One region of the Sorangium sp. So ce693 genome, then DNA from elsewhere that is predicted to be linked to it. Evidence: predicted binding sites of a transcription regulator. Region 1 holds the regulator's gene; each other region holds the start of a gene.
The links. The regulator HrcA, encoded in region 1, represses chaperone genes, less so after heat shock. The targets are predictions, from matches to a motif close to GNTAGCACTCNCCNNNGGNGAGTGCTANC.
Positions count from the first base shown of each region.

Region 2: the regulator HrcA is predicted to act here: its motif matches at 3,471-3,499, upstream of groES (co-chaperone GroES).
Region 3: the regulator HrcA is predicted to act here: its motif matches at 6,469-6,497, upstream of groES (co-chaperone GroES).

Region 1 is NZ_CP150347.1:10,790-21,317, forward strand. Features, by position in the region: gene WMF14_RS00030 (HAD family hydrolase) at 1-1,388, shown strand, start outside; gene WMF14_RS00035 (Fur family transcriptional regulator) at 1,438-1,950, opposite strand; gene WMF14_RS00040 (hypothetical protein) at 2,049-3,110, opposite strand; gene WMF14_RS00045 (hypothetical protein) at 3,188-3,982, opposite strand; gene hrcA (heat-inducible transcriptional repressor HrcA) at 4,315-5,358, shown strand; gene WMF14_RS00055 (RluA family pseudouridine synthase) at 5,351-6,421, opposite strand; gene WMF14_RS00060 (response regulator transcription factor) at 6,420-7,490, shown strand; gene WMF14_RS00065 (ArnT family glycosyltransferase) at 7,751-10,528, shown strand, end outside.
Region 2 is NZ_CP150347.1:8,763,702-8,774,229, reverse strand. Features, by position in the region: gene WMF14_RS32630 (C2 domain-containing protein) at 1-166, shown strand, start outside; gene WMF14_RS32625 (TrmH family RNA methyltransferase) at 182-709, shown strand; gene WMF14_RS32620 (GNAT family N-acetyltransferase) at 750-1,283, opposite strand; gene groL (chaperonin GroEL) at 1,412-3,040, opposite strand; gene groES (co-chaperone GroES) at 3,074-3,364, opposite strand; gene WMF14_RS32605 (hypothetical protein) at 3,817-4,422, shown strand; gene WMF14_RS32600 (hypothetical protein) at 4,422-5,096, shown strand; gene WMF14_RS32595 (response regulator transcription factor) at 5,222-6,061, shown strand; gene WMF14_RS32590 (hypothetical protein) at 6,423-8,363, shown strand; gene WMF14_RS32585 (AAA family ATPase) at 8,436-9,440, shown strand; gene WMF14_RS32580 (DUF58 domain-containing protein) at 9,459-10,412, shown strand; gene WMF14_RS32575 (VWA domain-containing protein) at 10,415-10,528, shown strand, end outside.
Region 3 is NZ_CP150347.1:4,200,661-4,211,188, forward strand. Features, by position in the region: gene WMF14_RS15960 (DUF2339 domain-containing protein) at 1-1,905, opposite strand, end outside; gene WMF14_RS15965 (hypothetical protein) at 2,201-2,467, shown strand; gene WMF14_RS15970 (DNA adenine methylase) at 2,499-3,386, opposite strand; gene WMF14_RS15975 (hypothetical protein) at 3,939-4,910, shown strand; gene WMF14_RS15980 (NUDIX hydrolase) at 4,943-5,653, opposite strand; tRNA gene WMF14_RS15985 (tRNA-Glu) at 5,804-5,878, opposite strand; tRNA gene WMF14_RS15990 (tRNA-Gln) at 5,918-5,991, opposite strand; gene groES (co-chaperone GroES) at 6,616-6,915, shown strand; gene groL (chaperonin GroEL) at 6,984-8,663, shown strand; gene WMF14_RS16005 (Crp/Fnr family transcriptional regulator) at 8,860-9,516, shown strand; gene WMF14_RS16010 (MBL fold metallo-hydrolase) at 9,521-10,288, shown strand; gene WMF14_RS16015 (PP2C family protein-serine/threonine phosphatase) at 10,488-10,528, opposite strand, start outside.

The sequences.
Region 1 (10,528 bases):
TCGTCGTCACGGGCGGCGATGTCGAGGTCCTCCCCTGGATCGGCGCGACCACGCCGACCCGCCGCCGCGACGGCGACCCGGTCGTCGCCGGGGCCACCGTGGTCCGGGGTCGCCTCGTCGGCGCGTGCACCTTCTCCGGCGGCGATCGCGCGGTCGCGCGCGTCCTGCTCGACGCCCGCCGGCGCGCGGACGCCCTCGCGCCCATCGCGCAGGCCTCCCGCGCCCTGACCGAGCGCTGGGCGATCGGCGCCGCGGCGATCGGCGCGCTCTCCGCCTTCGTCGCCGGGCGCGCTCCGGTCGAGATCGCGATGACCGCGGCCGCCGTGCTCGCCGCGCTGTCCACGGCGATCACGGCATCCATCGCGTCGGTGCACGTCGCGCGGGGCATCTTGCTCGGGCTCCGCCGGGGCATCGTCTACAAGAGCGCCGACGCCTGGGATCGCGCAGGGAAGACCTCGGTCGCCGTGTTCTGCGCCCGCGGCACGCTGCTGCTCGGCGAGCCCGAGCTCGCGGAGCTGGAGGCGACCGGGCAGAAGCTCAAGCCGAGCGACGTGCTGGCGCTCGCGGCCGGGGCGGAGCGCACCGAGGAGCACCCCGTCGCGACGGCGATCGTCCGCGCCGCGCGCGCCCGCGGCTTGCGGCCCGACGGCGTGCGCAACCCCAACTTCCACCCCGGCCTCGGCGTGACGGCCGTCACCTCGTCCGGCGAGGACCTGTGCGTCGGCAACCGCGCGCTCATGCTCGAGCAGCGGATCTCGATCGCCGCGGCCGAGAGCCGCGTCGCCGAGCTCGAGGCGCTGGGGCGCACGGTGGTCCTCGTCGCGGTCGGCGCCCGCCTCGTCGGCATCATCGGCCTGCAGGACGGGCTGCGCCCCGGGGCGCGGGCCGCCATCCAGCACCTGCTCGACGCGCAGATCGAGCCCGTGCTGATGTCGGGCGACGCGCGCGAGACGTGCGAGGCGATCGGCCGCTCGCTCGACATCGATCACATCCGCCCCGAGATCCTCCCCGCGGATCGCGGCGCGGAGGTGCGTCGCCTGATCGACGCGGGCACGAGCGTCGCCGTCCTCGGCCACGCGGGCGTCGACGACGCCGCGCTCGGCGCCGCGGACGTCTCCGTGGCGCTCGGCGCCGCCGGCTCGGCGCCCGCCGACTTCTCCACGGTCCTCGCGTCGGACGACGTTCGTGACGCCGCGCTCTCCCTCGCGCTCGCGCACCGCACGCGCCTCGAGGCGCGCGTCGGGCTCGCGCTCAGCGTCGCCCCGGCGCTCGTCGGCGCCGCGGTGATCGCCGCGTTCGTGCTCCCGCCGGCCTACGCGCCCATCGCCTCGCTGCTCGGCGGCGTCATGGCCGTCGTCCACGCCCGCGCGCTCGACGCGAAGAGCTGAGCGCCGGGCGCGGTCGCCGGCGCGGGGCTCCTCGCCGCGCCGCGGCGGGCTACGAGACGTCGGGCGTGGTGTCCTTGCCGTCGCGGCAGTCCGCGCAGACGCCGTACATCTCGTGCTTGTGCCAGGTCACCTCGAAGCCGTACTTCGCGGCGATCTCTTTCTGGAGCGCCTCGATCCGCGGCTCCTCGAACTCGATGATCTTCCCGCAGTTGACGCAGATCAGGTGGTCGTGGTGCGCGCTGGCGTCGTCCGCCAGCTCGTAGCGGCTAAGGCCGTCCCCGAACCGGCGCTCGGAGGCCACGCCGCACTCCGCGAGCAGCTTGAGCGTGCGGTACACCGTCGCGTACCCGATGCCTCGGTCGTGCGCGCGCACCTCCGCGAGCAGGTCCTCGATGGTCATGTGCGGGGCGCCGGAGAAGAACGTGTCGACGATCAGCCGGCGCTGCGCCGTCGATCTCAGCCCCTTCTTGGCCATGTACGCCTGGAGGCGAGCGCGTAGCCGGTCGAGGGCAACTTGGTCGACGTGGCTGGCGCTGCTCCCCTCTCTCTCCATGACGGCCATGGCAAGTTTATCCCGTTCGCGGCGAACCGCGTCAAGGCCGGCGACCGAGCCTACTTGGCGTGACCTCGCCGACGCTGTCCGTGCACTGCTCGTCGGCGCTACTCGCCGACCTGCGCCATGTAGCTGACCTGAGCGGCCGGCCCCCCGAGGGGGCTGAGCAGCGTGATGGGAGGCGCGACCAGGCCGGCCGCCGCCGTGTTGTCGACGACGACGTAGTAGAGGCCCGGGCGCAGCGCATAGCGGCGCGTCTCGATGATCCCGGGCTGGAGAGGGCCGCCTGCCTGCACCGGGCCTGGCGGGGGGCCGAGCGGCTTGCCGGTCTGGTACGCCTCGCGCCACGCGTCGCCGGTGGGCTTGTCGACGATCATGAGGTCCACGGGCGCGCCCTGCGCGCTGACCTTGAGGTAGAGCGCCTGGTCCGCGTCGGCGATCTCGAACGGCCCGAGGTAGTCGCGCTGGTGCGCGTGCACCTCGATGGTCTCGTTCGCGAAGGTGTACCGCTCCTCGTCCTCGGCCTCGAACGGGTGGTGCGGTCGCTGGGGCGGCATGAGGATCCCCAGCGTGAAGTCCTTCCCGGTCTCCTCGTTGTAGAGGACGGTGAACCCGCGGGTCAGCTCGCCCGCGACGATCTGGTTGCCGAGCAGGTTGGCGAGCCCTCCGAACGGCGGGACGTTGGCCATCACGTCGATGACGGGGTTCTCGACGTAGCCCAGCTGGAAGCTCGGCCCTTGCACGATCCGGTTCAGCCGTCCCCACACGTAGACGTTGTCGTCCGCGAGCTGGAAGTCGGGTCGGTACTCGACGGATGTCGTGAGCGAGAAGCCCACCCGCTTGGCCGGCTGCATGTAGCCGTACCCCGTGCCGGCGATGTGGACGGTGATCGTCTGGGCCGCGTCGTTGACGTCGTACGAGCACTGCATCGGGAAGAACCGCCCGATGGACGCCGATCTGTCCTGCAGGCGCAGCGAGACCCCGCTCTTCAGCATCTCGGGGCAGATCTTGCTGGCCCCGAAGTTCGAGAACAGGAACCAGCGGAGGCCAGGGCTCGCGTTCACGGGGCCGCTGACGCAGGGGCAGCCGACGAACGTGAACGACAGCGCGACAGCGGCGAGCGCCAGCGCGGCGGACGCGCGGGAGAGCGGGGGTCTTCGTGCGGGCACGCGGGCTAACATAGCGGGTCGACCTCGGAGGGAGAGCGGGTTTGCGCGCGGGAGGACGGACGACGTCCCGTCCCGGATCAGCGCACGAGATGCCATTGGACGCCGGGGGTCACCTCGAGATGCAGGTGATTTTTGTGCGCCCGATCGTAGTTGGGCGTGAGGATCGACGTGAAGATGTGCTGATCCACGGCCTCGCACACGATGGACCGCAGCTCTCGCGCCGCCGCGTCCGCTGGAGGGCCGCCCCCCGCCCCCTTGCCGGCCCCGCGGGGCCTCCCCGTCGGGCCTGCGCTCTCGCCGCAGACCGGCGCGCCGCGCCTGCCGACGAAGTCGCGCTCCACGTCGAGCCAATCCTCCGCGAACCCGCCGCCGACGGGCTCCTTGATGAGCCTGTAGAGGTCGATCGCGAGCCCGCCGGGGTGCCGCGTGGCGAGCCTGCCCTCGGGCCACATCCTGGACGGAGGCCGCCAGGCCGAGAACATCAGCGCCTCGTCGATGTCGTGCGCGCGGAGGATCCGGCTGAAGTCCGAGAGCGCGAGCGCGAGGCGGCAGTCGAAGACGTCGTACGGGTTGTCCGCGCGTTGATGCGCCGGCAGCGCCGTCCGGTAGAGGACCCCGCCGACCCCCTGCCTCAGCCGCACGGGAGCGAGCACGCCCGGCGCGCGCGGCACCGGCTCGAACGCGATCTTCCGCTGCGTGAGCGCCGCGCGGCACTGCGCCGCGCTCAGGGCCGCGTAGCGCGCCGACGGGTGCTTCGCCCAGTCCTGGTGGTACCTGACCTTCGGCTTGCCCTGCGCGCTCGGCGCGGCGGCGAGGGGGCCGAGCGTGAGGGCGAGCGCGCAGGCAGCGGCGGCATGGCGTGCGGGCGGCATCGTTGCGGTACATCCCTCGTGCGAAGCAAGGCAGGCAGGCCCTCTCGGGGCCTCTCGGGGGGCCGAGCGACCACGTGCCACGTGGCCGATCGCGCCGCCATCCCACGGAGCGGGGCCCCGTGCGCGGGGTGGCTACTCGCCGATCCTACCGCGACATTTGACCGGGCCGCGCGATCGCCTCAAAATGGGTCGCATGCGCGTCCGTGGGTCGAGCGCCCGCACGCGCAGCTTGACGTACGGGAGCGAAGGTCCGGCCCGCATGGCTTCCCGGTCCGGGCGGTCCCTGGTCCAGGTAGCCACGGCGGCGCGCTTGTGCGCTGCATGCAGCTGACATGAGTGATCTTTCCAATCGATCTCGGAAGATCCTTTTCGCCGCGGTCACCGAGTTCATCGCAACGGGCGACCCAGTTGGCAGCAGGACGCTCGCCCGGAAGTACGGGCTGGATCTCTCGGCTGCTTCGATCCGCAACGTGCTCGCTGACCTCGAGGAGGCCGGGTACCTCCACCAGCCGCACACCTCTGCCGGGCGGATCCCGACCGATCGCGCGCTCCGGCTGTTCATCGACGCGCTCGTCGAGCTCCGGTCGCTGTCTCCCGAGCAGCAGGCCGAGCTGAGCGCCAGGTTCACCGAGATCTACGCGGGGGCGAGCGATCCGCTCCGCGAGACCGGGCGCTACCTCTCGGAGCTGTCCGGCGCCGCGGCGGTCGTGGCGGCGCCGCGGGCGGAGCTCCGCGCCCTCGCCCAGCTGCGCTTCATCCCGACCAAGCCCGGGCAGCTGCTCGCGGTGCTCGTCTTCGCCGACGGTTCGGTCGCGAACCGCTTCATCTCGGCCGACGAGGCGATCAACGAGGGCGAGCTCACCCGGATCCACAACCTGCTCGCCGATGTCATCGAGGGGCGCACGCTGGGCGAGATCCGGGACCTGTTCGCCCGCCGCCTCGCGGACGAGCGCCTCCAGATCGACGCGCTGAGGCGCCGCGCCTTCGAGCTCGGCAGCAAGGCGACGGCCGACTTGACCCGGCGGAGCGAGGTCGTCATCGAGGGGCAGAACCGCCTGATCGATCTGCCCGAGTACGCCGATGTCGATCGGCTCAAGAAGCTGATGAAGGCGCTCGAGGAGCGCGAGGAGCTCGTCGATCTGCTCGACCGGACGCTCGCCGCCGGCGCGGGTGAGGTCACCGTGTTCGTCGGCAGCGAGGCGGGCGATCTTGGCGGAGGCCAGCTCAGCCTCGTCGCCGCGCCCTACATGGAGAACGGCCGCGTCGCCGGGACCGTCGGCGTGCTCGGCCCGACGCGGATGGACTACGCGAAGGTCATGCCGCTGGTCGACGCCACGGCCGCGGCGATGACCGAGGTCCGCGGCAAGGTCAAGTAGCGCCCTTCCGCTGCGGCTCGCGGAGCCGATCGAGCACGTCGTCGAAGTCCGGGGGCGGCGGCGCCTGGAAGCGCATCGGCCGGTCGTCGGCCGGGTGGTCAAAGCCGAGCTCGGCCGCGTGGAGCATCAGCCGCGCGGCCGGGATCTTCGCCCCGCGGTAGTCCCGCACGTAGACCGTCTCGCCGACGAGCGGGTGCCCGGCCTCCGCGAGGTGGATGCGTATCTGGTGCGTCCGTCCCGTCTCGAGCCGGCACGCGACGAGCGTCACGCCGCCGGCGCCGGCCCCCTCCTGCGGCCCTCGGAGCACCTCGATCGGCTCCACGTGCGTCACCGCGAGCTGCCCCTCGCGCCGCCCCTCTCGCGCCGAGCCGCGCAGCCCGTCGCCCCGATCCTCGACGAGGTAGCTGCGGTAGGTGCCGCGCGGGACGGCGCCGTGCGCGAGCGCCAGGTACTGCCGGTGCATCGCGCGGACGCGGAGCTGCTGCGCGAGGTGCTTCTTCGCGGCGAGCGTCCGCGCGAAGACCAGCAGCCCGCTCGTCCCCTTGTCGAGGCGCTGCACCACGCCGAGCGGCGCGCGCCCGCGCAGGCGATCGCGCCTGGCCAGCACCTCGCGCACCAGCGCGTCGAGGGTCGCGGCCTGCTCCGCGGGATCCTCGTCGCCGTACGGGATGGTGCTCACCCCGGCGGGCTTGTTCACCACGACGACGCTCGCGTCCGCGTAGACCACGAGCTCGCCCTCGAGCTTGCGCCGCCGCACGGTCTCGGGCCTCGGCGCGTGCAAGCGGACCTCGATCTGCTCCCCGGTGAGCACCCGCCGGCGGGCGCTCGTCGCCACCGCGCTCCCGACCAGCACCTTGCCGGTCTCGATCAAGCGGCGCGCGTCGGACCACGAGACCGCGGCCAGCGCACGGACGGCCCCGTCCAGCGGGCGTCGATCCAGCTCGGCTGGCACCGTCCAGCGGCCGTCCTGCGGAGGTCGCACCTGGGCGGCGGGGTGGACGCCGGTCGTTTCGGCGGCTTTGTCTTCCTGGCTCGGCGGAGTGGCGGGTCGGAGCGGACGCATGTACAAGCTCACCGGGGGGCGCCTCGGCTCCGCCCACCAGCGTGGGACCGGGCTCTACCGGCGCGAAAAACGCACATCCGCGGGGCCCGCGGGGGCGAAATACACCGCGAATGTTGACACATCGCGCGACCGGAGCCGAAGATATCCAGAGCCGTCATCGCTTTCTCGCCATCTGAGAGGAGACCCGTTCGTGGCCAGCACCCTTCTCGCCGTAGACGACAGCGTGACCATGCGCAAAGTGCTCGAAATCACCTTTGCGGGTCAGGATTTCCGCGTCGTGACGGCGAGCAGCGCCGACGCTGCGCTGCAGAAGCTCAAGAGCGATAAACCCGACCTGGTGATCGCCGACGTCACGCTCGAGCCGAAGAACGGCTACGAGCTGTGCAAGGCGATCAAGCAGGCCTCACCGGCGACGCCCGTCCTGATCCTGTCGTCCAAGCAGAACCCGTTCGACCCCGCGAAGGGATCGGGCGCGCAAGCGGACGATCACATGGACAAGCCGTTCGACACGCAGCAGATGATCGACAAGGTCAAGAAGCTGCTGGCGTCGCGCGGCGAAGCGAAGCCCGCCGCCGCAGCGGCCTCCGCTGCCGCGGCGCCTGCGCCCGCGCGCTCTCCTGCGGCGCAGCCCGCCGCCGCGCAGCCCGCGGCCGCCGCGCAGCCGGCAGCCGCCGCGCAGCCGGCGGCAGCGAGCCCGCTCCAGCGCGCGAAGACCCTCATCTACACGCCCAACGCGCCGGCCACGAGCGCTGCGCCGGCCCAGGCCTCCGTCAAGACGGCGCCCGGTGGCCCGGCGAACGTGCCGGTCACGACGACGATGGCCTTCTCGCCGACGCCGGTGTCCGGCGTGCCGAAGACCGCGACGGGGCCTGCCGCCGTCGCCGCGACCGCCTCCGCGCAGGTCAACGGCCAGATGGCGAGCAAGCTCGAGGGCCTCGGCCTCACCTCCGAGCAGGTGGAGGCCGTGATGGCGCTGTCCCGCGACGTCGTGGAGCGCGTCGTGTGGGAGGTCGTGCCGGTGCTCGCCGAGACGATCATCAAGGAAGAGATCGCGCGCCTGACGAAGTAGGCGGCGGCCGCGGCCTGGCCGTGGCCGTCGACCCGCCCCTGTTCCTGTCGCGCCCGCGAGACGCACGAACGGGGCGGGGCGCCTTCGTGGGCGCGTGAGGCCCACCGATCCAAGTACGTAGGGGCGCTCCTTGCGCCGCGACGTCGTTCGCGGAGCGCGCGCGTTCGGGAGCGCAGCGCAGGCGCATGCGACCGCTGCTTTGCCCGGCGACCTGGAGTTGCTACGCCAGGGCCGCGCCTCGTTCCGCGGTTGGCGCAGCCATGAACGACACACACGACAAACGCAGCGGTGCGCCCGCGGACGCCCGCGACGGGACGGCCGCGGGCGATCTGGAGAGCCCCAGCGCACCTGAGCCGCGCGCGCCTTCCCCTGACGACCGGGCTGCGGGGGGCGACGGCACGGTCGGGATGGACGGGGCCGCGGGCGACGCCGAGGAGGCTCGCCTCGTGCCGCAGGGCAACCCGCTCCGCTGGCGTGGCGCTGCCGTGTCCGCCGCGGGCGCCCTCCTCACGTTCGTCGTGATGGCGCTCGCGCCCCAGCTGCGCTGGGGTGTCCCGATCGGCGCGCTCGGCGTCGCCATCGCGGCGATCGGTCTGCTCGATCTGCTCGGCACGTTCGACGATCGGCCCGAGCGCGTCGCCACGCGCGTCGCGATCCGCGACCTCCTCGGCCCGCTCGCGCTGCTCGGGGGCGGGCTCGTCGCGCTCTTCGCCCTGATCGCGTTGAGCGTCGCTGGCTTCTTCTCGCCGAGCCCTCTCTCGTCGGACGGCGCGCCGACGCTGCTCTCGCTGGCGGTGCCCGCGGTCGCCGTCCCTGTCGCGTTTCTCACGGCGGTCATCGGCGCGTTCCGGTTCGGCGAGCGCCTCGGTCCCTGCCGCGTCGACGAGGCGGGGGCGCCGCGCCCTCTCGGCCGGCGGCACGGCTTCTGGCTCGTCGCCCTCGTCACGCTGCTCTACCTGCCCATGCTCGGGAGCCACTCGCTCACCGATCCCTGGGAGACGCACTACGGCGAGGTCGCGCGCGAGATCCTCGCCAGGAACGACTGGATCTCCCTGTGGTGGGCGCAGGACGGCTGGTTCTGGTCGAAGCCGGTGCTCGACTTCTGGATGCAGGCGCTCGCGATGGCCGCGTTCGGCGTCCGCTACCGGTCGGGCGAGATGCTCTCGGCGGCCGCCGAGGGGCGCACCCCGTGGCCCGAGTGGGCCGTCAGGCTCCCCGTCTTCGCGCTGACGCTCATCGCCGTTTACCTCCTCTACAAGGCCGTCTCGCGCATCTTCAGCCGCCGCGCCGGGCTGCTCGCGGGGCTCGTCCTCGCCACGATGCCGCAGTGGTTCCTGGTCTCCCACCAGACCATGACCGACATGCCCTTCGTCGCGACGATGGCCGCGGCGATGGCGCTCCTCCTGCTCGGCATCCACACCGACGACGCGGAGGAGGCGCGCGTCTACGAGGTGGATCTCGGCCCGCTCAAGGTGGGCCTCTCGGCCTATCACCTCGTGCTGGGGGCGATCCTCGCCTGCGCGCTGCCGCAGATCCTCTACCTGCTCTCGCGTCACGTCGAGATCGGCCTCTCGCCCTTCGGCCTCCACTTCCGCGGCGACGTCTTCAGCTCGGGCTCACCGGGCAACTGCGGTCTCCCCGGCAACGAGGCCTGCCGGTCGGTGCTGCCCGTGCTCCCCGGCCTACAGCCTGCGCTCCAGGCGCTCGTCTGGGCGCAGACGCTCGCGATCGTCCTGTACGCCAGCTGGGGCGAGCGGCGCGTCCAGCGGCTCCTCTTCCTCGCGGCGTGGTTCTTCGCTGCCCTGTCCACGATGGCCAAGGGGCCGGCGGGCTTCGGGCTCCCGGTGCTCTGCGCGCTCGGCTACGTCGTCGTCTCCCGCCGGTACCGCGACCTGCTCAAGATGGAGATCCCCGTCGGGCTGCTCGTGCTCGCGTGCGTCGCGCTGCCGTGGTTCGTCGCGATGTACGCGCGGCACGGCCAGCCGTTCACCGACAGGCTCCTGTTCCACGACATGTTCAAGCGCGCCTTCACCCACGTCCACGACACGAACGAGGGCGACGACGTGAGCTTCCGCTATTACGTGTGGCAGCTCGGCTACGCGATGTTCCCGTGGACCGGGCTCGTGCCCGCGTCGCTCGTGTGGTGGCTCAGGCGGCGCGAGGGGGCGGCGCCGGGGGAGCGCGGCTCGGCCGACGTCCGCCAGGGCGACGCCTCGGTGTTCCTGGCGATATGGTTCCTCTTCGGCTTCGCGCTGTTCTCCCTGATGCTGACGAAGTTCCATCACTACATCCTGCCGGCCGTCCCGCCGGCGGCGATGCTCACGGGGATCCTGCTCGACGACATGCTGCGCCTCGATGGCCGCGTGGGAGGGCTCGCGCGCCGCTCGAGCGGCGCCTCCTCGCCGGCGCAATCGGCGCGCTCCGCCGCGGTGGTCAGCTACGAGCGCGCGATGCTCGGCGCCATCGCGCTCGGCGCTGCGCTCCTCGTGTTCCTCGTCGGGCGCGATCTCGCGATGGTGCGCGAGGGACAGCCGAGCCAGGCCAGGCTGCTGCACCTGTTCACGTACAATTACAAGCGCCCCTGGCCGCAGTCGCTCGACTTCTCGGCGGCCCTGTGGGCCTTCACCGCCGCCGCGGCTGCCCTGTGCTTGCTGCTGATGGTCGCGCGCTGGCGCCGCCAGGTCGTCTACGCGCTCCTGGCGCTCGCCGTCGTGTTCACGGCGTGGGGCATCGACGTGTACTTCGTGCGGACGTCGCCGCACTGGGGGCAACGCGAGACGCTGCTCGCCTACGTGCGCGCGAATCAGCAGATCCCAGGGCCGCTCGTCGCTTACCAGCTGAACTGGAAGGGCGAGAACTTCTATGCCGGAAACCGGCTGGCGGCCTTCGTGTCGAGCGGAAAGAAGTTCCAGGACTACATCAATGAGCAGAAGAAGAAGGGCTTGAAGACCTTCTACTTCGTCACCGAACACGGGCGCACGGGCTCCTTGTCGAACGAGCTCGGCAGCCCTCGCATCTTCGAGAAGCTCACTTCCATC
Region 2 (10,528 bases), 4.5 Mb from region 1:
GCAGCCGCTGCGGCGCATGTCCGTCGCGGCGATCCGGGGCGCGCTCGACGCCGTGCCGCGCGCCGGGCTCGTGCTCCTGGTCAAGCACGCCACGGGCACGACCGAGCGCATCAGGGTCCACGAGGGGCCCATCTATCCGCTGTTCGATCGCTTCGCCGCCGAGTAGGGGAGCCAGCGCGCCGTGAAGATCCCGCCCTTCGGGCTCACCACCCGGGAGATCCGCGAAGAGCTCGCCCCCTTGCGGAGCGACTTCTCCATCGCCGTCTGCCGCGCGAAGAACCCGTTCAACATCGGCGCCATCATCCGCGTCGCCCACTCGTTCCTGGTCCGGGAGATCTTCCTGATCGGGACCGAGCCCTATTACGAGCGCGCTTCGATGGGCATGCAGAAGTACGAGACCATCGTCGAGTGCCCCGACGAGGCGAGCTTCCTCGAAGCGGCGCGCGGCCGCCCGCTCATCGGCGTGGAGCGCGATCACGCGCGGCGGACCCTCTGGGAGGCGCCGTTCCCCCGCGGGCTCGTGTTCCTCTTCGGCAGCGAGGATGACGGGCTGCCGCAGGCGCTGCTCGATGCGTGCGAGGACGTGATCGCGATCCCCATGTACGGGATCAACCACTCGTACCCCGTGGCCATCGCGGCGGGCATGACCCTGTGCGAGTGGGCTCGGCGGCGCGACCCGCGCGGCGGCGTGAGCCGCGCAGGCGGGTGAGCGACGCCGCGGCGGGCCCCCGCCCGTGGACGGCGGGGCGCTACTCGGGGTAGCGCTCGAAGACGAGGAGCTCGCCCAGGAGGTCGTGCTCGAGCGTTCCAGCAGGGCGCATCCCGAGCTTCTCGATCACCCGGAGCGACGCGCGATGCCAGGCCGGCGTGGTCGCGATCACGCGCTTCACGCCCGGCTGCTGCAGCGTCCAGTGCAGGACGGCGCGCGACCCCTCCGTGGCGTAGCCCTGGCCCTGGGACTTGCCCTCGACGCCGTAGCCGATCTCCACGGTGCCGGTCGCGTCGGGCCGGCCGTTCAGCACCACGCTGCCGACGACGACGCGCTCCTCCTGCCCGCACGTCACCATCAGCCGCGTGCCCCACAGGAACGCCTCTGGATCGTCCCGCAGCCGGTCGAGCGGCGAGCTGAAGGCGCGCTCGACGAGCGCGCGCCCAGGCCAGGCGTCAGGGAAGCGCGCGCCGGACAGGGCCTCGGCCTCGGCGCGATCTCCGCGGATGACCGCCTCGAGCAGGGGCAGCGAGACCGGGGTGAGCGCCAGGCGCTCGGTAGTCAGGGTGCTCATCGCGAACCTGCGCCGGATCAGATCATGCGCCGCGGCCCGCCGGAAGTCGAAATGGCGAAGGGCCGACTTCCCGAGAAGGAAGTCGGCCCTCGCCCGCCGGGCTTAACGGTCAGCGCGGCGCGTCGCGATCAGAAGTCGTGGCCGTGGCCCGCGTGGGCGCCACCGGCCGCCGGCTTCTCCTCCTTCGGCCGCTCGGCGATGAGCGCCTCGGTGGTGAGCATCAGGCTGGCGACGCTGGCCGCGTTCTGGAGCGCCGACCGGACGACCTTGACCGGATCGATGACGCCCATCTCGAGCAGGTTGCCGTAGTCGCCCGACGCCGCGTTGTAGCCGTACGAGTCCTTGCCGTCGCGCACCTTCTGCACGACGATCGAGCCCTCTTCCCCGGCGTTGGCCGAGATCTGGCGGAGGGGCTCCTCGATGGCGCGGCGGATGATGTTCACGCCGAACCGCTGCTCGTCGTTGACCTTGAGCTTCTCGAGCGAGCTCTGCGCGCGGATGAGCGCCACGCCGCCGCCCGGGACGATGCCCTCCTCGACGGCCGCGCGGGTCGCGTGGAGCGCGTCCTCGACGCGGGCCTTCTTCTCCTTCATCTCGGTCTCGGTCGCGGCGCCGACCTTGACGACCGCGACGCCGCCCACGAGCTTCGCGAGCCGCTCCTGGAGCTTCTCGCGGTCGTAGTCGCTCGTCGTGTTCTCGATCTGGGCGCGGATCTCCTGCTGCCGGGCCTTGATCTTGTCCTTCTTGCCCTGGCCGCCGACGATCGTGGTGTTGTCCTTGTCGATGATGACGGTCTTGGCGCGGCCGAGATCGCTGATCGTGACGTTCTCGAGCTTGAGGCCGAGCTCCTCCGCGATCACCTGGCCGTCCGTCAGGGTGGCGATGTCCTTCAGCATCTCCTTGCGGCGATCACCGAAGCCCGGCGCCTTGACGGCCGCGCAGTGCAGCGTGCCGCGGAGCTTGTTCACGACGAGGGTCGCGAGCGCCTCGCCCTCGACGTCCTCGGCGATGATGAGGAGCTGCTTCTGGCTCTTGGCGATCGCCTCGAGCACCGGGAGCAGGTCCTTCATGTTGGAGATCTTCTTCTCCGAGATGAGGATGTAGCAGTCCTCGAGGTTCGCCTTCATGGCCTCGGGATCGGTCACGAAGTACGGCGAGAGGTAGCCGCGGTCGAACTGCATGCCCTCGACCACGTCGAGGGTCGTGTCGGCGCTCTTGGCCTCCTCGACCGTGATCACGCCCTCCTTGCCGACCTTCTCCATCGCGTCGGCGAGGAGCTTGCCGATCGTCTCGTCGCCGTTCGCGCTGATCGTGCCGACCTGCGCGATCTCCTTCGCGTCCTTCGTCTGCTTGGCGGAGCCGCGGAGGTGCTCGACGATCGCCTCGACCGCCTTGTCGATGCCGCGCTTGATCTCCATCGGGTTGTGCCCGGCCGCGACGAGCTTGGAGCCCTCGCGGTAGATCGCCTGGGCGAGCACCGTCGCGGTGGTCGTCCCGTCGCCGGCGATGTCGCTCGTCTTCGAGGCGACCTCGCGGACCATCTGGGCGCCCATGTTCTCGAAGCGGTTCTCGAGCTCGATCTCCTTGGCGACCGTCACGCCGTCCTTGGTGACCGTCGGCGAGCCGAAGCTCTTCTCGATGACGACGTTGCGCCCCTTCGGGCCGAGCGTGACCTTGACCGCGTCGGCGAGGGCGTTGACCCCCGCGAGGATCATGCTGCGGGCGGACTCGTTGTAGATGATTTCCTTGGCTGCCATGGTGTCTCTCCTAAGTTCCTTCTGTCGCCCGCGTCACTTCTCGATCACGCCGAGGATGTCGTCCTCGCGGAGGATGAGGTGCTCTTCGCCGTCGATCTTGACCTCGGTGCCCGAGTACTTGCCGAAGAGGACGCGATCGCCCTCCTTGACGTCGAGCTTCCGCACGGTACCGTCCTCGGCGACCTTGCCGTTGCCGACGGCGACGACGGTCCCCTCGATCGGCTTCTCTTTCGCGGTGTCCGGAATGTAGAGACCTCCCTTGGTCTTCTCTTCTTCCTTCACGCGCTGAACGATCACGCGGTCCTGGAGCGGTCGAATCTTCATCTTTGCAAATCCTCCGGGGACGAGCGCCGCGTCCCACGAACGGCAAGACCCAGCCGGCCCGCCTGAGCAGCCGCAAGGTCCCATACGATTGCAGTCTGGGCACTTTGCTAGCACTCACCTATGGCGAGTGCTAGCGAGCGCGCCGAAGATAGCCACCCCCTGGAGGGTGTCAAGAGTGGCCCCAGGCCGGCACTTTGCGCGTTGGCAGCCAGGCGCAGAGGTGGCTGTAAGTCCTGGAGATTGCAGGGGAAGGTGCGTGGCGCAAGGCTGGGCTCGGCGGAGCCCCTCGGCTAAAATGCGCTTATGAGGGCAAAGCTGCGGCAGCACAGTGACGCGATGCCCTCACGGTCTCCAACCCGAGGGAGGCCGCCGGGACGTGTCTGGTTGACCTGAGCGCGCGGTGGCCCGGGTTACGTCGGTATCCAGGGCACCCGCACAAGTGAGGTGCCGCTGTGAGCCAAGCGATCTCTCTCTCCCCGAGCATGACCCGCTATTTCCAGGAGGTTGTGGACGAGGCGCTCCGAGTTCGGAACGTCGCTGCTACCGAGGCGGCGTCGAGTTACCTCGTCGGTCTGCTCTGTGCCTTTGCTCACCCGGACGAGCATGCCGAGTCTGCCTTCAACCAGCCCCTGACCTTTCTTCTGCGCGATGCGCTGGAAGCCTCCGGAGCCGAGCGTTTCCAGCGGCTGCGTAACCTCGGAGACAGCGTCCTCTACGTGGTCGGCTTCTTCGGCGGCCACATCGAGGTCAAGGGGGTCGATCGCGGCTACGTGGTCGGGGTCGGGTCGACCGCTTACCACCATGCGGCCGCTATGCTGCGCCTCAATGCGCGCGTCGGCCAGGGGCCGGATGTTCTTTCGGAGATGGCCGAGAAATTCGAGCGGTTCGTGAGCGTCCTGAACGATGTGGCCGACGGTACGCTCGCGTCGGGGGCTCGGGACGAGCGCTCGGTGCTCCGGCTGTACGAGCGCTGGGTTCGTACGGGCTCGAGTCGACTCGCGGATGAGCTCGGGGCACGAGGGCTCGTGCCGAGCCGTGGTGCGGGCGGGCTCAACTGATGCGGGGGGCGACCTTCCCGGCCCGGATCCAGCAGCACCTGGCCCGCACCTATGCGCTCGATGACGCGCCCGTGGTCGACGATTTCATCCGGCTGACGGACGGCAGCGCCCGCGAAGCGCTGCTGATCCGGCACGCCGGCGGAGATGGCGGGGATATCGAGGTCGCGCTGCACCTGCCCCGCCGGGCGATCACGCGGGGGCGAGAGGGGACGCTGGACGAGATCTGCCAGATCGTCGAGGGCGTGAGCCACTTCCTCTACGTGGCCGAGCGAGCCCGCAGGGAGCTGCCGGCGACCCAGCTCGAGCTCGAGCTCCAGGCCGAGGTCGACAAATACGTGCTGCTTGTCCACGGCGATCTGGCGGACGAGGTCGAGCCGCCAGGCCCGCCGCTCCGGCGCCGCCACGAGGCGGCCCCATCGGGGGCGGGGCGCTTCGAGCCCGAGCGCGCGGCGCGGATCCGCGCCCATCTCTTCGAGCGGGTCACCTTCATGGATCCACCGGGCACGGAGACCGGCGATCGCTACCGGATCGCGAACGATCTGGCCGCGCGGTTCGCGGGCCGACTCGAGGCCGAGTTTGCCCGCCATGGGCGTCATGCCGAGCTGCTCGCCGCGCTGCGACGCTTCTATGCGGCGGGGCAGACGGAAAAGATCGCGCTCGCGCGCGCCGCGTGAGCGCATCCTCCCTGGCGCTCGGGTCGCTCGGGAGGACGGCGAACGGCGAAGAGCGCTGGCTGCGGCAGCGCGGTCTCGTTCTCTCTTGACCGGTTCGCGCGCACGTACTCTCATCCGCATCCACGATGCCTTCCGCGAGCATGATGCCGCCCCGTGTGCTGGTGGCCGAAGACGAACCGGCGATGTTGAGCCTCGTTGCGCGTCACCTGAGGAACCTGGGTTTCTCTGTGATCGAGGCCTCCGAGGGGGATGCTGCCTGGGAGCTCGCGCGTGAGCACCGGCCGGATCTGGTGATCCTGGACGTGATGATGCCCGGCATGAGCGGCTGGGAGATCTGCAAGCGGCTGAAGAGCGACACGTCCGACGGACGGCCGTTCGCGAGCACCGGCGTCATCATGCTCACCGGGATCGGCGAGAACCTGAACGAGATGACCTCGCCGCTCTTCGCCGCAGACGCCTGGTTGAACAAGCCGTTCGATTTCTCGGATCTGGACGCGCGGGTGCGCGAGACGCTCGCCCGTTATGCGAAGCAGGTGCCTGAAGCGAACGGCGCCAAGGCCCAGGCCAGCGCGGTCGGCGAGGAGCGTGAGGCCGCTGCGCAGCCGTCCCCCAGAGAAGGGGCGACGGGGGCGAAGAAGTCGGCGGCAAACAGTGCCGTGGCGAGCAGGGCTGCTGCGAAGCGGTCGGCCGCGACGAAGAAGCCGGCCGCCAAGGCGGCGAAGAAGCCGGCCGCGGCGAAGAAACCGGCCGCCAAGGCGGCGAAGAAGCCGGCAGCCAAGGCGGTGAAGAAGCCGGCCGCGGCGAAGAAGCCGGCAGCCAAGGCGGCGAAGAAGCCGGCCGCGACGAAGAAGCCGGCAGCCAAGGCGGCGAAGAAGCCGGCTGCTACGCCGGCCGCGGCGAAGAAGCCTGCTGCGGCGAAGAAGCCTGCCGCCAAGGCAGCGCCCAAGAAGAAGTCGATGAAGTGATCCAATCCGAGGCGGGCGCCGTGCGCAGCGGCCCGACCCCTAATTCCCACGCAACGTACGCATGCCGCCGCCGAGCCGGGTGCAGAGGAACCGTCCGATCGGCGCTCGGAGGGAGGACCCCCACCCACCGCCGGCAGCACGCATCCATGCCGGCAGCACGCTGAGCGCAGCTGCCCTGCACGGGAATCATCAGGGCTCGCCGCGCGTCATTGCCTCGTACGTCGCGCGCAGCCTCTACGTACGTCGCACGTCGCGCGGAGCCTCCCAGGAACTTTCGGGCGCCTGACCCGTCAGCAGGTACAATGCTGCGACGTTTCCCCTTCGAGGGCCCCCGCGGGGGGCGCCCGGAGCGCTGAGCACCGTGAGCGACTCTCGCACGAAGCAACTGGACCGCATTCGCAGCGCCGCGCTCGTGGTTGAGCTGAGGCTCCGGTTCGGGCGCGCGCTGCGTGCGCTGCCGAGCGCGCTGACCCTCGCGCTCGCGCTCGCTGCCGGGACGCTCGCGGTGCACAAGGCGCTCCCGGCGTACCTCGGCGAGCCGCGCGCCCGCCAGCTCCTCCTCGGCGCGGGGCTGCTCGTGCTGGCCACCCTCGTCGTGGCGATGCTGCGACGCTTGCCTCCGCGCGCCGGCACCATCGCCCTCGATCGGCACCACGGCCTCCACGACCGGCTGACGATCGCCCTCGCCTTCGAGGCGCTGCCCGCAGCGCAGCGCACCCCCCTGATGGAAGCGGCGATCGACGACGCCTGCGAGCACGCCGCAGGGCTGCGCCCCGCCGGCGCCGCGCCGCTCGCCGTCCCTCGCGAGCTCTGGACCTCCGCCGCGGTGGGGCTCGGCGTGCTCGCGGTGGCGCTGCTGGAGGTGCGCACCCCGCGGAAGCAGGCGCCCGTCGCGGCGACCATCGACGCGCTCACCATGTCGCCCGACGACCTCGAGCTCTTCAAGGACGCGGCGAAGGCGCTCGATCGGCAGGACCAGAGCCCGGAGATGAAGTCCGCGGTCGAGCGGTTCAACCAGCTCATCGAGGACATCGCGAACAAGCGCCTCGATCGCACCGAGGCGTTCCGCCGCATGGAGGCGCTCGAGCGCGAGCTCCTCAAGGGCGCCGAGGCCGACCTGAAGGCGCTCGATGAGGCGCTCAAGGAGACGGGGGTCGACCTCAAGAAGAGCGACCTGGCGAAGGGCGTGGGGGAGTCCCTCGAGAAGAAGGATCTCGAGAAGGCGAAGAAGGACCTGAAGGAGCTCGCCGAGAAGCTCCGCGACAAGAAGCAGAAGTTCGACAAGGCCGAGATCGAGCGGCTGCGCAAGGCGCTCTCCGAGGCGGCGTCGCGCCGCAAGGAGGCCCTCGCCGCGATCAACGAGAAGCGCGCCGAGGCGCGCGAGCAGCTCCTCAAGCAGAAGCAGAAGGCCCCCGCGAGCGAGCAGGCGCGAGCCGAGCAGGAGAGGCTGCTCAAGAAGAAGGAGCGCGAGCTGGAGCGGCTCGACCGCGAGGCCGAGCAGAAGGAGCGGACCGGGCGCCAGCTCGATCGGCTCGACCGCGAGCTCGCCAAGGCCGCCGAGGATCTGATGCGCGACCTCGGGATGTCAGCGGACGATCTCGAGCAGGCGGCCGAGGACATCAACCGGATGCAGCAGGAGGAGATGTCCGAGCAGGAGAAGGAAGAGCTGCGCCAGCGGCTCGAGGAGCTCCGGGAGCTCGTGCGCCAGCAAGGGCAGGGGGGCAAGCAGCGGATGGCCAGGATGCTCCGCTTCGGAAAGCGCGCGCGCGGCAGCCAGGGCAGCGGCGATGAGCAGCAGGGGCAGGGCCAACAGGGGCAGGGCGACGGCGAGCAGGAAGGGCAGCAGGGCCAGCAAGGCCAGGGCGGTCAGGGCAAGGGCGGGCAAGGCCAGGGGCAGGAGCTGGTGATCGGACCAGGCGGCAAAAAGATCCTGATGCCCGGCGGCGGGCAGGGGCAGGGGCAGGAGGGGGCCGGGAGCGGCCAGGGCAACAGCAACGGCGGCAACCAGCCCGGGGGCGACGGCGTCGGCTCCGGCCGTGGCGGCGAGATCGCGGGCAAGCGCACCGACCCGAAGATGGGGACCCAGGACGTCCAGGCGCAGGGGCTCGACACGCAGCAAGGGCCCTCGAACAGCGAGGTGATCCTCAGCGCGGCCGAGCGGGGCTTCAAGGGGACCGGCTACAAGAAGGTCTTCACCGACTATCACACGGTCGCAGAGCAGCAGATCAACAAGGATCAGATCCCTGATGGATACCGGTTCTACGTGAACCGGTATTTCCAGCTCATCAGGCCGCGCGAGTGAGTCGAGCCGGCGGCTCGAACGCGACCGCGCCTCACCAGGCGCCCCGCGACAGCGGGCGCGAAGCAGGAAGTCATGGCCGAGAAGACGAAGGAAGCAGCGCGGGCCGAGGTGGACGAGTTCCGCGCGAGCATCGGAGAGCTGCGCGAGGAGGTGGGGAAGGTCATCGTCGGCAACCGCGAGGTGGTCGACGGCGTGCTCACGTGCATGCTCGCGGGCTCGCACGCGCTGCTCGAGGGCGTGCCGGGGCTCGGCAAGACGATGCTCGTCCGCACCATGGCCGAGGCGCTCGAGCTCCAGTTCTCGCGCATCCAGTTCACGCCGGACATGATGCCCGCGGACATCATCGGCACCACGGTCATCGATGAGAACGCGGGCGGGCAGCGGTCGTTCTCGTTCCGCAAGGGGCCGATCTTCGCGAACATCGTGCTCGCCGACGAGATCAACCGGGCCACGCCGAAGACGCAGAGCGCGCTCCTCGAGGCCATGCAGGAGCACCGCGTCACGGTCTCGCGGCAGAGCTACACGCTGGAAGAGCCGTTCTTCGTCCTGGCGACGCAGAACCCCCTCGAGAGCGAGGGGACGTACCCGCTGCCGGAGGCGCAGCTCGATCGGTTCTTCTTCAAGCTGCACGTGCCGTTCCCCAGCCGCGACGAGCTGAACTCGATCCTCGAGCGGACGACCGGCACCGACGCGATCGAGGTGCGGCCGGTCCTGAACAAGGAGCGGATCATCGCCATGCAGCGGCTCGTCCGCGAGGTGCCGGTGGCGAAGCACGTCCAGGACTATGCGGTGCGGCTGCTCCAGGCCACCCACCCCGCCGAGGGAGGCAGCCTCGACGAGGTGAAGCGGTTCGTGAAGTTCGGCGGATCGCCGCGCGGGGCGCAGGCGCTGCTGCTCGCCGCGAAGATCCGCGCGCTCTTCGAGGGGCGGTTCGCGGCGTCGGTCGACGACGTGCGCGCGTGCGCGCTGCCCGCCCTCCGGCACCGCGTGCTGCTCAACTTCGAGGGCGAGGCCGAGGGCGTGAAGACCGACGAGGTGCTGCAGGCGATCCTCAAGCACCTTCCGGAGAGCAAATGAGGCGCCGTCGAAGGTAGCATGGGGCTCTTCGACGCGTTCAAGAGGGCCGCCGCGCCGCTGCGCCGCTTCTCCGCGCTCTCCGCGAGCGCCCCCGACGAGGAGCTCTTCGACGACGAGTTCCAGCGCAAGCTCGACTATCTCGCGATGGTGAGCCGCCGCGTCTTCTCGGGGGCGATGCGCGCGGAGCGGCGAACCAAGAAGACCGGCTCAGGGGTCGAGTTCGCCGACCACCGCGACTACGCGCCCGGCGACGATTTCCGGTACCTCGACTGGGCCGCGTACCAGCGCTTCGACCGGCTCCTCATCCGGCTCTACGAGGAGGAGGAAGACCTCTCGATCTACTTCATCGTCGACACCTCGGCGTCGATGGCGTTCGGCGACGGCGAGAAGCTGCGGCACGCAAAGCGCCTCGCCGCGGCGCTGGCGTACGTGGGGCTCGCCAACCTCGACCGCATCGCGATCGTCACCGCGACCGACGAGATCAGCGGGCGCATGCAGTCGACCCGGGGCAAGGCGCGCATCTTCAGGATCTTCCGCTTCCTCGGGCAGGCGCGCGCCGAGGGCCCGACCGACCTCGGCGAGGCGATGAAGACCTTCGTGGCGCAGCACAAGCGGCGCGGCCTCGCTGTGATCCTCAGCGATCTCTATGATCCAGCGGGCTTCGAGCGCGGCATCAACGTCCTCCGGTACAACCGGTTCGAGCCGTTCGTGCTCCACGTCGTCGACGCGCGCGAGGCCCGGCCTGCGCTGCGCGGGGACGTGCGCGTCTACGACTGCGAGACCGGCGACGAGCGCGAGGTCACGGTGACCCCCAAGGTGCTCGAGCGCTACGCCGAGGCCTACGAGCAGTACCTCGACGAGATCCGCCGCTTCTGCACGTCGCGGCAGGTGAGCTACTTCCGCGCGGACGTGTCTGTCCCCTTCGATGAGCTGATCCTTCGCGTGTTTCGCCGAGGCGGCTTCCTCCGGTAGCGATGCTGCACTTCACCGGCGTTCCGCTGCAGACACTGCTCCAGATCGGCGCCCTCGCCGGGGCCGTGGTCGTCGTCTTCTACATCCTCAAGCTGCGCCGGCGGCCGGTCGCGGTC
Region 3 (10,528 bases), 4.2 Mb from region 1:
CGCCGCGAGGGCGGCCGCGAGCGCGAGCGCGAGCGCGAAGAGCGCCGCGTCGGCCTCGATCAGCAGCATGCCCGCCGTGCAGGCGAAGAGCGCCGCGCCGGCGGAGCACGCGATGGCGGTCTTCCGATCGAGCTGGCCCGCGAGCCCGGCGCCGCCGCGGAGCCACCCCGCGAGGTAGACGAGCGTCCAGGCCGCGACCAGCGCGACGAGCGTCGTGCGATGCGCGGCTGGCGCGTCCGCGAACGTCGCGGCGAAGGAAAGGAAGCCGGCGCCCATCGGCGCCAGCAGCCAGGCGCCCTCGTCGGGCGCGCGCAGGGCGACCAGCGCCGCGAGCGCGAGCGTGATCGCGGCGGCCGTGAGCGCGCGCGGCGCGTCGAAGAGCAGCGCGGTCGCGCCCGCGTGCGCGAGCACGAGCGCGGCGATGCTGGTCGCGGTCGCGTCCGCGCGCGCCGCGACGCGGAGGACGCCGGTCGCCTCCGCCCCGGTCGGCGGGACGCTTCGGTCGGGGCTCGTGGCGGGCGCGCGGCGCAGCCACAGCGCGCGCAGGACGCCCTGCGCCGTGGCGAGCGCGACGAACGCGAGGGGCGCAGCGCGCGCGGCGAGCGCGAAGTAAGGCCCCGGGAGCGCCTGCGCAGGCGAGTCGAGCCAGGGCGCCGCGTCCGCGTCTCCGCCGGCCGGGGCGGCGCTGGCGTCGAAGTGCCTGGCGTACCAGCCCCAGAACAGCGCCGTGTGGCCTGCGATCGCGAGCCACGGCGCGACGCGGAAGCCGAGCCTCGCTGCGACGGCGTGGACGACGCTCGTCATGAGCAGGAGGTAGCCGAACAGGACGAGCGGCCGGTCCTGCCCCGTCGACAGCACGACGGGGTTGAGGAATCCGGCGACGAGGCTGAGGATCAGGATGGCCTCGCCGCGGTGGCGGAGCGCGAGGCCGGCGCCGAGCAGGAGGAGCACCGTGTCCGCCGCGAATGCGGCGGGGATCGGGACGAGCTCGTACAGCGTGGCGCTCGCCCACACCGACGCGATCAGGACCGAGAGGCCGAGGCCGATGAGCGTGTGGACGAACCGACGCTGCGCGCGCCCGTGGAGCACCTCGGCGATCGCGAGGAGCGCGGCGCCGGTGGCGGCGCCGATCGCGACGCGCCCGAACGGCCCGATCCAGGCGTTGTCCGAGGCGTACTTGAAGAAGAAGAGCGCGCCGAGCAAGAACGTGGTCGCGCCTGCGCGGGTGAGCCAGGTGAGGCCGAGCCGCTCCTCGATGGAGGGTCGCTCCTGGGCTTCGCGATGCGCGGGCGAGCCAGCGCCGAACGCGCTCGCCTCGAGCGTCGCCGCGGGGCGAGGCGCGCGAGGCGGCGGAGGAGCGGCGGGGCCCGGGAACGCGACGTCCGGGGGCGCCGCGGTCGAAGCGGCGGCGAACGCCGTGGACGCGAGCGCCGGGGGCGCGGTAGCGGTCGGATCCGCGATCCCAGGAAAGGCGCCGGCCGTCGTCGCGTCGAGCGCGGGCGGCGCGCTGGCGGTCGTCGCGTCGAGCGCGGGCGGCGCGCCGGTGGTCGCCGCGTCGAGCGCGGGCGGCACGCCGGTGGTCGCCGCATCGAGCGCGGGCGGTGCATCTGCGCCCTCGGCATCGAGCGCGGGCCGGGGCGCCGCTGGGGGCGGGATCGCGCCCTGGGCGATCCTCTCTTGCTCCAGGTCGTGTGTGCTTCGCGGGCTCTCCGCCGCTGCGATGAGCGCTGCGCGGCCACGATGCCCGGAGAGCTCGGCCACCCGGTGCTCCAGCGCGTGGATCCGCAGCAGCAGGTCCTCGTTGCGCCGGTTGGCCCGGACGGCGAACACGAAGGCGACGAGCGGGGCAACCAGGAGATAGCCGACGAGCGCGAGCCCGAAGAAGACGACGATTCCTGCCCCCATGCATGCTTCGTAGCATGCGGTGCGCGTCGCAGGCGCCGCCCGTCGGCGCGATGATGCCTGTGCTGTTCACGCTGCTCGCGCTGACGACCCCATCGGAAGGCGAGGACCTTTCGGCGCGCGCTGGGATTCGGGTAAGGTGCCTCCGCATGAGGAACACACGCCTGCCTGATCGCCGTGCGCCGGGCGCCTGCTATCTTCCCCGTGTTCCCGGACGGCGGCGTTGCTCGGGGGGGGAGCGCGGCCATTCGGGAACAGTTCTTCTGTCCTCTCGACCTTCGGCGCCGGAGACCTCGCGATGGTGAAGCACCCGACCGTCTCTGCATGGCAGCGGGATCACGAGGAAGGCGGTTATACGGCCGAGTTGCACGGCTGGACCTTGCGGGTCCGCTGGATACCCGAGCGCCCGGGTGAGCTCCGCGGCTTCGTGTGGGAGGCCGTCGATCCCTCGGGGAACAAGGTCACCTCGCCCGAGATCCACGAGGAGATCGAGGTGGCGATGGCGTACGCCGAGGAGCGCGCGGCCCCCGATCCGAAGAAGCACGAGGGGAAGACCGTCGATTGAGTGAGCCGCGCGCCGCGCGGCGGCGCCGGGCTCAGCCCGCCTTGTCCGCGGGCGCCGCCTTGCGGCTCCGCCTGGCCCCGTAGTTCCGGATCACGATCTCCCCCACGCGGCCTCTGGCGTCGCTCTTCGCGTTGATGCTCCGGAGCGCCGCGACGCGGTCGATCTTGAACCGCTTGTAGAGCGGCGGGATCTCCGGAACATCGGAGTTCGAGAGCATCACCTGGACGCCTCGCCCGTCGAGCTCCGCGAAGAGCGCAGCGAGGCGCTCCTGGTCGCGGAAGCCGAAGCCGCCCGCGCTGTAGGACGTGAAGTTCGCGGTCGACGAGACGGGCGAGTACGGCGGGTCGAGGTAGACGAAATCGCCTTCCTGGGCGTGGTCGAGCACGCGCTCGAAGTCACGGACCTCGAGCTCGACGCCCCGCAGCGCCGCCGAGCAGGCCCGCAGCTGGGGCGGGTTGCAGATGGCCGGCTTCACGTAGCGGCCGAAAGGCACGTTGAAGCGGCCGGCGCTGTTGACCCGGTAGAGCCCGTTGAACCCCGTCTTGTTCAGGAAGATGGTCCGCGCGGCGCGCTCGGGCAGCGTGAGCGAGGCGGGATCGACGTCGCGAACCTTGTAGTAGTGCGCCTGCTCGTAGGCGTGGCTGCCCAGCGCGGCGATCACCTCCTCGACCCTGTCGCGCACGGCCCGGTAGCAGTCGATGAGCTCGGCGTTGACGTCCGTCAGCGTCGCGCGCTCCGGCTGCAGGCAGAAGAAGAGCGCGGCTCCCCCCACGAAGGGCTCGAAGTAGCGCCCGTACGACGCGGGGAGGAGCGGCTGGAACTGTCGGAGCAGCTGGCCCTTGCCGCCCGCCCATTTGAGGAACGGACGTGGCATCACGGGCGCGTCGTCGTCGGGTTCGGTGACAAGGGCGGTGGTCATCGCGCAATACTGGACGCCAACCTACCAGGGCGCGCGATCGTCCTCAACCACCGAAGGCCACGACGAGCGAGCGCGAGCCCCCTGGTCCGGCGCCCCTCGCCGGTCCGCCCCCGACGCGCGGGTGCCCGGGGCCATGCGTCTCTCCAGGCTAGGTCGTTCTATGTCCACGCCGCGGCCCCGTCGGGCGGCGAGGTGCCTTGTGGGCGATGGTGGATGTTGGCATGATTCATTAGCGATTTCAATTGCTTGTAAGCGTGCGTGAGCATGCGTGTCCCGGCTGGAGCGCTGCCCGGATCATGGCATGTCGCCGCTTGCGCGATCGCCGAGCAGGGATAAGTTGAAGTCTCGACACGCGGGCTGCACAGCCGCTGGTGGAGCGGAGTTCTCCCGCATGCGCGCACCGCCGCGTCAGGCCATCTCGCCGGTGGACCTGCGCGGCGCGGCAGGGGCTCGCCCGGGCGCTGGGCGCGGGCGTCCCGCGCCGGGTGGCGGCTCCTCGAGGGCCGCCATTCGTGGAAGCCGCCGTTGCTTCTCGACAGGAGGGATGCCGCCATGATGCTTGCCTTCGACCTCGATCGCGACGATGCCCCGCAACAGCGCGGCCCCGCTCCGGCGGACGGACCGGGGTGTTTCGGTGAAGCTGCGGACTACCGTGCTCAGCGGATCCTGTACGCGGCCCGCGACTGGATCGGCGAGCAGGACGGCATCACCACCGACGGGCGCTCGCTGATCCTGCTGCACGCCCAGCGGACGCCGCCGGAGCGGCGCGAGGCGCTCGTGCGCTGCTTCGAGCGCGTGCTCCTGCACGCCCCCCGGCCGGAGCTCGCCGCGCTCTCGGCGTCGCTGCGCCAGGCGGGGCTCTCCGTGGACGAGGACTTCTCGGTGATGGGCGCCCCGGCCGGCGAGGTGCGCGCCGCCGTGCAGGGGCTCGGCCGGTTTCGCGCCTTCCCGCCGGGCCTGCGCCTGTCCAGGGTGTCGCCGGACGACGACGAGGCCTCGATCCGCGCGATCCAGGAGCTCCAGGCCGAGGGCGGCCACGCGCCGCTCCCGGGGTGGTACCTGCGCGGCGGCGAGGGCCGCTCCTTGACGCTCACGCTGCGCGACGGCGCGGGCGCGCTGATCGGCTGCACCACCCTGTGCGTCGTGACGCGGCCGCAGCCTGCCGAGGTCGGCGGCCGCGAGGCGCTCGCCCAGCTCGGGCTGCTGGGCGCCCCGCCGCTCTGGATCTCCGACGTGGACGAGGCGCCGTCGTGGACGGCCATGCCGATCTGCACCTGTCTGCGCGAGGACCACCGCGGACGGGGGCTCGGGGCCCCCCTCCAGGCGGCGGTGCTCCGGGAAGGGCACGATCGCTTCGGGATCCGGTGGTTCTATGCGCTCGTCAGGGCCGGCGACGAGATCGCCAAGCGCATGAACGCGCGTTGCGGGCTCGCCCCGCACCGCGCTGAAGGGTTCCTCGTCGCGTCGGCGTTGCCTCCCGAGAAGCCCCGGCGGCCGGCGGACGCGCGCCGCGGCTCAGGCTGACGGGACGGACGCGAGGAGAAAGCGCCGGCGTCCTAGCCGAGGAGCCACGGGGCCGGCGCGTCGCCAGCAAGGCGCCGGCGGATGGTGTCGAGCGCGCGCTCGAAGTAGCCGTCGCGCGCGACCACGAACTCATCGAGCCGCACGTCGCGCGGCTCGACCTTCACCGCGCCCGCGGCGTCCGGCGGCCGCCGCACGAGGCCGCTCGCGCGGGGCACCTCGCCTCGGACGAGGCGCAGCGCCGCGTCGAGCGGGAGCGACAGCAGCGCGGTCACCTCGTGCGGATCGGGACGCAGCTCCGCGAGCGCGCGGCGGGTCGTCGCGAGCAGCACGTCCTGCAGCTCGCGGTCGACGATCCCGGGCGCGTGATCGTCCTGGCTGCGGCGCGTGCCGAGCCGGACCACATCGCGCGGCGAGAGCGGCAGGCCGATCTCCTCCTCCGCCTCGCGCAGCGCCCCCGCGAGATCCTCTCCGGCGCGGTAGTGCCCCGACACGGCGACCTCGAGCGCGCTGGGCCAGGTGTCCTTGTCCGGGCTGCGCTGCTGGAAGAGCACCCAGGGATCCGCGGCGCTCTGGCGGCTGTCCAGCTCCAGGCCATCGGGCCCGCGCTCGAGGAGCACCCACACGTGAACGCTCCGGTGCCAGTCGCCGTCGCGGTGAACGAGCCCGCGCGCCTTGCGCACGCCGAGCGGCCGGCCGCCGTCATCGAGGATGTCGAAGAGCTCCTCTACGTCCTGCGCGGCCATGCGCCGGAGGGTAGCGCAACGTGAACGGCGCAAGACGTCTTTGCTGCTCTGCGTGCTCGCGCGCTCGTCAGATGGCGCTGTGCTTCGCGTCGCGCTCGACGCATGACATCGAGCGGAAGCAGCAGGAAACGAGGCGAAAGTGTGTGAAAGTGGCGATCCCAGCGGGAATCGAACCCGCGTTACCGGCGTGAGAGGCCGATGTCCTAACCGCTAGACGATGGGACCTTGTTCTGTGGAGAAGACCGACAGCAGAGCTGAGCGGCCTGGCTGGGGGACAAGGATTCGAACCTTGATAGCAAGAGCCAGAATCTTGCGTCCTGCCGTTAGACGATCCCCCAAGGGGTCAGCGCCGTGTTCATCAGCGCCACGGGCCGCGGAATCTACTTGGGCTGCCTGGATTGTCAAGCGATCAAAATCGGGCCCGACGAAGAAAAATGCTCGGCACCAAAATCCCCGACGTTTCGTGCGCTTTACGGGCTCAGCAAGGCCTCCCGCTGCTCGACCCCCTCGCTCTCCTCGCTCAACCCGCTCCGCCCTCGTTGCATTCCGTCCGTTGTCGTCGCACGCCGCGCTGTCGCCATGATCCGTCCAGGTTGTCTACAGCGTGCCCTGCGTGCTGTCGGAGAGGGGGCTCGTCCCCGGTCAGAGAGGGGGCTCGTCCCTGGAGGAGGCTTCACGACGCCGCGACCGCTCCCTCGGCATCGCTTCTCCAGACATCTCGGCTTCGCCCCTCCGGACTCTCGGCTCCGGAAAAGTCGCGGCTCCCTGCTGCGTGCCCTTGACGCGCCGGGTGACTGATTTACTTTCGGCCGCGGTTTAGCCACCGGCCTAGGAGAGTGCCAAGACACTGCGATCTCGGGCACTTAGCTCTTGTCGTGCGGGCGGAATGCCCCAGCGGGGGGGCGAACGGGACCTCCGGCGAGCCGATGGTCAGTCAACAAGCCGAGGACGAGGGAGCCAGCATGAAAATCAGGCCGCTGCAGGATCGGATTGTCGTCAAGCGCGTCGAGAGCGAGACGAAGACCAAGGGGGGCATCATCATCCCCGACGCCGCGAAGGAGAAGCCGATCGAGGGGCGCGTCGTCGCGGTGGGCAACGGCAAGGTCCTGAAGGACGGCAAGGTTCGCCCGCTCGATGTGAAGGTCGGGGACAAGGTGCTGTTCGGCAAGTACAGCGGCACCGAGGTGAAGCTCGACGGCGAGGAGCACGTGCTCATCCGCGAGGACGACGTGCTCGCCGTGACCGAGTCCGCCGCGACGTGAACAAGGCCTGAGGCAACCGAACGCAAGCGTTTGCACACGCGGCCGCGCGGCCGCGAGGGGATTGAGACATGGCTGCGAAGCAGATCGTTTTTAGCCGCGGCGCCCGCGCCGCGATCCTCAAGGGCGTGAACACGCTCGCCGATGCGGTCAAGGTGACCCTCGGGCCGAAGGGGCGGAACGTCGTCATCGAGAAGAGCTGGGGCTCCCCGGTCGTGACGAAGGACGGCGTCACGGTCGCCAAGGAGGTCGAGCTCGCCGGCAAGCTCGAGAACATGGGCGCCCAGATGGTGCGCGAGGTCGCCTCGAAGACCAGCGACAAGGCGGGCGACGGCACGACGACGGCGACGGTGCTGGCGCAGGCGATCTTCGGCGAGGGCCTCAAGCTCGTCGAGGCCGGCCACAACCCGATGGACCTGAAGCGCGGCATCGACGCGGCGGTCGCGAAGGTCATCGAGGCCGTGCAGAAGGCCGCCAAGCCGACCAAGGACAAGGACCAGATCGCCCAGGTCGCCACGGTCAGCGCCAACGGCGACAAGGAGATCGGCCAGATCCTCGCCGACGCCATGGAGAAGGTCGGCAAGGAGGGCGTGATCACGGTCGAGGAGAACAAGCGCATGACGACGGAGCTCGAGACCGTCGACGGCATGCAGTTCGACCGCGGCTACCTCTCGCCCTACTTCGTGACCGACCCCGAGAAGATGACCGCGGTGCTCACGAACCCGCTCATCCTCGTGCACGAGAAGAAGATCTCGGCCATGGCCGACCTCCTGCCGCTGCTCGAGCAGGTGGTGAAGCAGGGGCGCGAGCTGCTCATCCTCTCCGAGGACATCGAGGGTGAGGCGCTCGCCACGCTCGTCGTGAACAAGCTGCGCGGCACGATCAAGGTCGCCGCCGTGAAGGCGCCCGGCTTCGGCGATCGCCGCAAGGACATGCTGAAGGACATCGCCATCCTCACGGGCGCGACGCCGTTCATGGAGGACCTCGGCCAGAAGCTCGAGAGCGCCACGGTGCGCGATCTCGGGACGGCCAAGCGCGTCGAGATCGACAAGGACAACACGGTCATCGTCGACGGCCAGGGCGACAAGGGCGCCATCAAGGGCCGCATCGAGGCGATCCGCAAGCAGATCGCGGACACGGCGAGCGACTACGATCGCGAGAAGCTCCAGGAGCGGCTCGCGAAGCTCGCCGGCGGCGTCGCGGTGGTGAAGGTCGGCGCGGCGACCGAGACCGAGATGAAGGAGAAGAAGGCGCGCGTCGAGGACGCGCTGCACGCGACCCGCGCGGCCGTCGAAGAAGGCATCGTGGTCGGCGGCGGCGTGGCCCTCTTCCGGGCGGCCGCCTCGCTGGAGTCGCTCAAGTTCAACGACGAGCGCGACGTCGGCGTGCGGCTCGTGCGCCGCGCCGTCGAGGCGCCGCTCCGCCAGATCGCCCAGAACGCGGGGGTCGACGGGACGGTGGTCGCGGAGAAGGTCCGGTCGGGCGCGCCGACGTTCGGCTACAACGCCGCGACCGACGCGTACGAGGACCTGCTCGCCGGCGGCGTCATCGATCCGGCCAAGGTCGTGCGGCACGCGCTCTCCAACGCGGCCAGCGTCGCCGCGCTGATGCTCACGACCGAGGCCCTCATCGCCGAGAAGCCCAAGAAGGAGAAGGCCGCTGGCGGCGGCGCTCCCGGCGGCATGGGGGGTATGGGCGGCATGGGGGGTATGGGCGGCATGGGCGGCATGGGCGACTTCGACATGGGTTGATCGCCTGTCCGCGCCGCTCTCGGGCTGCCGCCGCCTCCGCGCGGCGCCGGCCCGCTGAGCGCGCTGCTCCCGACGAAGCGGGCCGAGGGGTCCTCCAAAGCATGGTGGCTTGGGGGGCCCCTCGAGTTTTGTGAGGGCCAGCGCTCTTGCCCGGGTTTTTGACCCGCGGTCACGTGGGGCGCTAGACTCCCGGGCAATGTCGGAGTCGTCGTTCGCCCGCTATGGCCACGAGTACGTGCCGGGCGACGTGCTCTTTCGTGAGGGGGACTCCGGCGACGTCATGTTCGTCATCCAGTCGGGCGCCGTGCGGATCACGAAGTCGGTCGCCGGCGAGGACAAGGTGCTCGCCGTGCTCGGGCCCGGCGAGTTCGTCGGCGAGATGGCGATCTTGAACGGCAAGCCCCGGAACGCGACGGCCACCGTGAGCGAGCCGTCCCGCTGCCTCGTGATCGACGCGCGGAAGCTGGAGGTCATGCTGCAGCGCGACGTCGAGATAGCGCTCCGTCTCCTCAAGAAGCTGGCGAAGCGGCTCGACGCGGCGAACTCGCTCGTCGAGATCCTCATGCACCGTGACCCGAAGGCGCGCGTGATGCTCGCGCTCGCGCGTCACGCCGAGGCCTTCGGGGAGGAGACGCCTGAAGGCATACGCGTCCGCTCCTCTCCCGAGGACATCGCGCGCGAGGTCGACGTCGAGCAAGAGACGGTGGACGAGGTGATGAAGCGGCTCCGCCGGCTGAGGCTCCTCTCGTACGGGCCGCCTGCACCCGCGGCGATCATGGTGACCGACATGCGCAGGTTCCGGGATTTCATCGAGTTCCTGGACATGCCGCAGAAGTTCGGCGGAGAGAGCTGAACCAGTGGAGCTGCGTGTCATCGGCTGCCACGGCGGTGAGACCCCCAGGCATCGCACGTGCGCGTTCGTCGTGGACGACGTCCTCGCGATCGACGCCGGCTCGCTGACGAGCGGGCTCGAGGTGAAGGACCAGGCGCGGATCGAGGCGTGCCTCGTGAGCCATGCGCACCTCGATCACATCCGCGACCTGGCCACGATCGCGGACAACCGTTGCCAGCTCGGGTGCCCGCCGCTCGTGATCGCGGGCACGCGCGAGACGCTGCGCACGCTCAAGAAGCACTTCTTCAACAACGTGCTCTGGCCCGATTTCGCGGTGATCCCGAGCGCCGGGCAGCCGACCATCCAGTACCTCGAGCTCAAGCCGGAGCGCCCCACGCCGGTCGCCGGGCGACTCGTGCGGGCGGTCCACGTGACGCATACGATCGACGCGTCGGCGTTCGTGATCGAAGGGGACGGCGGCGCGATCGCGTACAGCGGCGACACCGGGCCCACGGAGCGGCTGTGGGAGGTGCTGAACCAGCAGCAGGACCTCCGCGCGCTGCTGATGGAGGTCAGCTTCCCCAACCGGGAGCAGCGCCTCGCCACCGTGAGCGGCCACCACACGCCGCAGACGCTCGCCGTCGAGCTCCAGAAGTTCCGCGCGCCGAGGGATCTGCCGACGATGCTCTACCACATCAAGCCGGTCTTCCAGGCCGAGGTGGAGCGCGAGTGCGCCGCGCTGAAGGGGCTGAACCTGGAGGTCCTTCAGCTCATGGATCACTTCGTCCTGTAGCCGACGCGTCGCCGACGCATCGGCGCGGGGCGTCGTGCGCGCGGGTGATGGCAGCGCTGCGCTCGGCGGGAGCGCGGCGCCGAGCTGCCCGGCCCGAGGGGGATAGCTCGATGCCCCGAGCGAGAGCGCACCGCGCAGGAGGTGAGGCCTGCGCGGCGGCGGCGGGAGCCCGCGCGCAACCGCCGAGCGGCGGCGCGGGCTAGCGGCTTTCCTGCGTGGGCTCGTCGTTGAAGGGGCGCT